2 regions of the Apilactobacillus pseudapinorum genome follow, and region 1 is predicted to be linked to the other one. Evidence: riboswitches for the same ligand, from Rfam matches in the RefSeq annotation. Region 1 holds a riboswitch; the other holds the start of a gene.
What was found. A riboswitch is a leader RNA that binds a small molecule or an ion and turns the genes downstream of it on or off. The one in region 1 is predicted to bind lysine.
Positions count from the first base shown of each region.

Region 2: linked by a shared signal. The riboswitch ahead of ABWU86_RS01875 (amino acid permease) and the one ahead of yjeM (glutamate/gamma-aminobutyrate family transporter YjeM) in region 1 are both predicted to bind lysine.

Region 1 is NZ_BAABVU010000026.1:83,562-86,779, forward strand. It holds gene ABWU86_RS05530 (serine hydroxymethyltransferase) at 1-179, opposite strand, end outside; gene yjeM (glutamate/gamma-aminobutyrate family transporter YjeM) at 464-1,963, opposite strand; lysine riboswitch at 2,120-2,301, opposite strand; gene ABWU86_RS05540 (hypothetical protein) at 2,368-2,622, opposite strand; gene ABWU86_RS05545 (aldo/keto reductase) at 2,694-3,218, opposite strand, start outside.
Region 2 is NZ_BAABVU010000012.1:89,956-93,173, forward strand. It holds gene ABWU86_RS01875 (amino acid permease) at 1-1,369, opposite strand, end outside; lysine riboswitch at 1,480-1,658, opposite strand; gene ABWU86_RS01880 (GNAT family N-acetyltransferase) at 1,703-2,191, opposite strand; gene ABWU86_RS01885 (lp_1002 family arylesterase) at 2,250-3,068, shown strand; gene ABWU86_RS01890 (phosphatase PAP2 family protein) at 3,090-3,218, opposite strand, start outside.

The DNA.
Region 1 (3,218 bases):
ACACGTTTGTCGGGATAACCTACCGCATATTTATTGGTTAACACAGAGCCTTGGGCGGCGCAAACTGCTTGTGATGCGATGTTTTCTGATGCGATTAATTCAATCACATTGTCTTGACGTTGATGTTCTTGTTGAATGGCGTTAAAAATCTCTGGATCTTCTTTTGAAAAATCATACATAATTTGATACTCCTTTAGTAATAAAAAACGCCCCTGTACTTTCGTACAAGGGCGTTTCAACACTGTTCCACCTTATTTTATATCAAGCTCACACTTGATACCTCTGGTTCTTAATGCGCATTAAGATTTCGATTCAATTGATATAGCTTGACTGCCTTCATTCAAGAACTAGGTATCTCGTTGCACTAAATCAGATACTCGCTTAACTAGTTGATTTGAATTACTACTTTCAAGTTGCAATTAGAATATATCAAAAAATTTAGACTGTCAAACTATTTTTTGCATTAATCTGGAATTCTGTTTTGGAAACGGTGGTAAAAACTCCATGCAATGATGATGAAGAAGACGGGTCCAAATAGTGTCCAGAATGCGGTTTGGAAGTCATTTTGTAATAGTGGTTGTAGGGTGGTAAAAATAATTGAAAAACTTAATGCTAAAATTGTCACGATAGAAGTAATCCAAGTTGACCACTTATTCTTGTAAAAGACGAAATTATCACTAGTTTGGGTGATGTGCTTCTTAAATACTGGGAATGCGACAACCAAGAATAGGTATGGCACTGCTGTTGTCATGTTGTTCATGTCAGTTAAGATAGTGTAGAAAGTTTGGGCACTTGATCCACCGAAGGAAATACCAGCAATGATTAAGACAATGACGAAACATTGTGCCCAAAGAGCATTGGCAGGGACGTTGAAACGGTTAATCTTAGTTAAACGACTTGGCCATAGTTCCTTTGGTGAACCTTCGATAAATGACTTGATTGGTGCATATGTTAGGAAAATAAATTCCCCAGCGTAACTTAGGAATCCAGTTAAACTAGTGATACGAGTTACCCATTGACCAACTATTAGTGATTGCGCAACGCTTAAGTGTAAGAAGTTGTGACCGAAGACGTAACCTAAGTTAGTTAATAATGCAAAACGGACGTTACCTAAGTTAACGTTTGAACCGCTTAAAGTATGTAGCCAATTAGTACTAATTCCACATAGTAAAATACCAACTAAGTATCCAACAGTCATGATTACAGTTGCAATCACCACGGCACGTGGGAAAGTCTTCTTAGGGTTCTTAGTGTTGTCGGTAATACTACCTAATGTTTCCATACCAGCATATGCAAAGATTGCGTAAACTAGGAATGAAAATACAGCAATTGGTGATTGGAATGCAGGGTTTGGTGAGTGAATTAATGCATGGGCAGTAACTGGTTCAGCAAAGTGACCATGGTTAGCTGCTAAAACAAAAATTGATAGTAAAATGAAAATTGCCATATCGAAAATTCCGATAAGTCCACTGAAGTAAGATAGGCTCGCGATTGACTTCATACCGTGGTTTGCTAACCAAGTTACGATTACAATCACGATAATACCTAAAATCCCAACAGTTGCGGTTGAATCCAGTGAACCGATGTGCCAGCTACCAGTAGTATCATGTCCTGAAATAGTAACGGCTAGTGGAATCCACATTGTAGTTAACATGAAAACTAAAGTGATGATCCATCCGGCTAACCAAGTAAAACTACCGATGAATGCCCACTTTTTACCGATACAATTTTCAAGCCAGGAATAAATTCCACCGTGAGCATCCTTGTATGATGAACCAAATTCAGCGAACATCATACTAGTAGGAATGAAGAATAGCACTGCTCCTAATACATACCAGAGAATACTTGAGTATCCCATTTGATAAAATGCTGTTTGCGAATTTGAAATTCCAAAAATGGTTGAAAAGATAATTAAAACCAATCCCATCGTTGAAATCTTCTTGTTGACTGAAACCTTATCCATAAAAATCATTCTCCTCTCAAAAGAAGAGTGCTAAGGTAAAGAAAAAGGCCACCAATTGATTGTTGTTATCAAAAGGGGGCCTACTCAATAAGAAAGGACTATTCGAATTAGAATAGTCCTTTTAAAATTATTATCGTGTTAAATTTCTCTACGTATAATCTTAAAAGCACCCCGTGAATATCTCCATTCACGACAGTCCCTAGCTTATTCAACTAGGACCCAACAAGTTAGTTTTTTAGGAAACTAATTGTTTCGGCAAATGTCCCTTTAACTTAGTATCAACACCACCTAAATGGCTCTCCTAAGCTACTCTTAACATCTGCGCCTCTTCCTTAGATAAATTATTAAGTTATTTACACTTTAACGCTAAATAAAAAAATTGTAAACAAAAAATTATAGATTCATTAATTATTGTTGTGATTTTCCTGTTCACGACGGGAAATTTGTTCTCTCATTTGTTGGTTTTGAGCTTTTAGACGATTAACCATTTGTTCTGTTTGTTGCGTTTGTAAATCCATTTCACGACTTGCGCGTTTTCTTTCGTCGCGATCAAAATATAAACTAAATAGCCAAGCGACGAAAAGGCAGGTGAAGACAATTGCAAAGCCAATTCCGACAAGGACAAACATTAAAACAATTGCAAAAATGATTAAACCCATAACTTAAAACCCCTTATATATGTATTATTAAAAAGTAATTATACACCTAATATAATTACTTTTTAATTAAATTATTTATGACGAGGATATTGGTGTTCAATTTCATAAACTACTTCGGGGTCGTCACCAGTACGCATATCTTGATTTAAGTCATCAATTGATTGCATTTCGTGATCTGATAATTCGAAGTCGAATAAGTCGCCATTTTCCAAGATTCGTTCAGGAGTGCTGGACTTTGGAATAATCGCGACACCGTTTTGTAGATGCCATCTTAATATGACTTGAGCGACTGACTTACCATGTGCTTTAGCGATCGCTTGAATTGTTTCATCGTGCAAAGTGGCTCCACGGCCCATAGGACTCCATGCTTGGGTCACGATTTGTTCTTCGTTATTGGCAGCCAACATTGATTTTTGACTTAGGTAGGGATGCACTTCGATTTGGTTAACGGCTGGCATTTCAGTTGCTTGGGTCTTTAATAAATCCAAATGAGTTTGGTGATAATTACTTACCCCAATTGACTTCACTTTTCCTGCTTTTTTGGCATCTTCAAAGGCACGCCAAGTTTCAAAGAAGTGGCTACGGACAGGCCAGTG
Region 2 (3,218 bases), on a different contig from region 1:
TGTATAGGATTAATACAAGTGGAACTGAAATGTAAGTAATTCCAATTTGTTCCCAATCTAAATTCGCAAATGAAGTTAAGTTTTGACCACAGATAACTAGAATACATAGAATCAAAGTAATGATTGGTCCAATTGGGAACCATGTTGCAGAGTACTTCAATTCATCTAGACTATGACCTTGCTTGATGAATGCTCGTCTGAAACGGTAATGTGAAATTGCAATTCCGACCCAAGCAATGAATCCAGTTAAACCAGAAGCAGCCACTAACCATAGGTAGATTTGTGGTCCTTCGATACTAGTGATAAATGTGAATAATGCAATCACAGTAGTAACTAATAATGCCCCAACCGGGATTCCGCGACGGTTAGTTTTACCCATAATCTTAGGCGCGAAACCTTGGTGAGCCATTGAGTATAACATTCTAGTTGATGCATACATACCTGAGTTAGCTGATGAAATAACAGAAGTTAAGATAACAGCGTTCATCACAGACGCAGCGGCAGCCAATCCAGCACGCTTGAAGACAATTGTGAATGGACTGATTGCAACATCAGTAGCACTTGAACCTAATAAATCAGGACTAGTGTAAGGAATAATTGCTCCAATAACAAAAATAGCAAGAATGTAGAATAAAATGATTCTCCAGAAAACATCACGAATTGCTAGTGGAACAGCTTTTCTGGGATTATCTGATTCACCAGCAGTAATTCCAACTAATTCAGTTCCTTGGAATGAGAAACCAGCCACAACGAACACTGCTAGGATCATTGGAAGACCACCAACAAATGGTGCCTTCTTAAATGTAAAGTTAGATAGACCAACGAAGTGACCACCCATGATACCGAAAATAGTTAAAATACCGACACCTAGAAAAATAAAGATAGTTACCACTTTAATAATGGACATCCAAAATTCTGTTTCCCCGAATGACTTAACCGATAGTGCATTGATAGCTAATATCAATACCAAAGTAGCGGCACTAAAAATCCAACTTGGGAAATGTGGTAACCAGAACTTTACAACTAGGGCTGCGGTACTAATATCAACCGCAACAGTAATTGCCCAGTTAAACCAATAGTTCCAACCCATCGCAAAACCAAGCGCAGGATCAACGTACTTACCGGCATAGGCAGCAAATGAACCTGAAATTGGTGTATTAGTTGCCATTTCACCTAAACTAGTCATTAAAAAGTAAACCATTAATCCCATTAATAAATATGCAACTAATGCTCCACCCGGTCCAGCTTGACTAATTACTGAACCTGAGGCAACAAAAAGACCAGTTCCGATTGAACCCCCTAAGGCAATCATTGAAACATGGCGGGTCTTTAAACCTCTCTTCACTGTGTTATCTGAATTTTGACTCATTGACTTCACCCTCTTTTATTATTTCTAAGAGGTACTAATGATAAATAACTAAAAAAGTCCCTTCCTGCAAAACGCAAGAAGAGACCACATAATCAGTAACTTTAATTATCGATCATAAAAGCACTCCGTGATAAATTATCACGACAGTCCCTAGTCTATTAAACTAGAGCCCAACGCACAATCCATAAAGTGATTGCTTGTTTCGGCAGTCTTTCCCTTTCACTAATCTTCATCACTGCTTTATCAGCTCAGATTAGCTACTCTTGTTAGCTGCGCCTCTTCTTAGATTTATGAAAATAATTATATCCTAAGATATCCCCAATTACAACATGATTATTTTAATTTTTGTGAATAAACTAAATTATCATCGTACTTATCCACCTGTGTAAAACCTAATTTTAATAGTAAATGTTGTGATGCGATATTATTAACATCAACGGTGGCTTCTACTATTGACACCCCATCCATTTCCTGATCTAGCACCCATTGTAATGCATAGGTCATATATCCACGTTGTTGATAACTTGTGTTGATAAAATATCCTAGTTCGACATTTTCAAAATCAGGTTCAAAGTTATCCCCAATTTCTGGGAAAATGTTAATAAGTCCCACTAATCTGTGGGTATCTTTTAGCCTAATTGCGTACGTTTTATTTGTATCATTTTCGGATTCAAATAACATTTTAGCTTTTTGTTCATCTTCTACCGGTTCAAACCCGGTCTTTTGAGCCATCACTGAATCACTCATCATTTCAAAATAGGCAGGAAAGTCAGTATCATATAATTCTGTTACTTCTATTTCTTTATTCACATTTTTATCCACACTTATTGCTCCTTGCGTTAAAATATAGTTAATTATTTTTAGTAAACGAGGTCCATTCATGAAAATTATTCGAGAATCAATCCGCGAAAACTCAAGTGCATTTCTTCAAGGATATCTTAAATCTGCAGATGTGCAAACTAATCAATATAAATATCCAGCAGTAATTATTGTCCCTGGTGGATCTTATACCCATATCTCACTACAACAAGCCGAAAACTTTGCCCTTAATTTCTCCGCGCAAGGTTATCAAAGTTTCTATTTAAGATATACCTTTGAACACGAAGCATTACCATTAATGCCTAATCCGCTAGTCGAACTAGCCAACAGCATTAAATTCATTAAAGAACATGCCAATGAATATAACGTTGATACCAGCCGCATTGTTATCGCTGGTTTCTCCATCGGTGGCCACATCTGCAGTCTCTATAATAACTTTTACCATGAACAATGGCTAATGGATTATGCACATGTGGATAATTCAGATATTTTAAAACCCAATGCAGTTATCCTCAGCTACCCTGTAATTAACTTACACGACGGTTTTCCCAAAGACTCTGAAAGCATCTTAAATTGGGTCAATGATGACCGACAAATTGAAGCTAATAAATACGTTAGCAAGAAAAACGCACCTACTTTCATCTGGCATACCGCTGACGATCCATTCGTCCCAGTGCAAAACGCATTGAAATATTCAATTAGTTTAAATGAAGTCGGTGTGGATAACGAATTACATATTTTCCATCACGGTCCTCACGGAATGGGATTAGCCAACTCTACAACATCATGGAATGATGATTCAAATAACGAACGCGTTGCAACTTGGTTTAACCTAGCAATTACTTGGTTAGCTGAAATTTGGCAAAATAAAAAGAACTGATAATATCAGTTCTTTTTTATTTTATAAGTATGAATGTAAAACGGGACGCCAATTTTTCTTCAATCTTGGTGCGTATTTTACATAGAAAATTTCTGAAATTTGAACCCATGTGTAAGCAATTAATACTGCTCCAATGGTATCTGTTGGGTA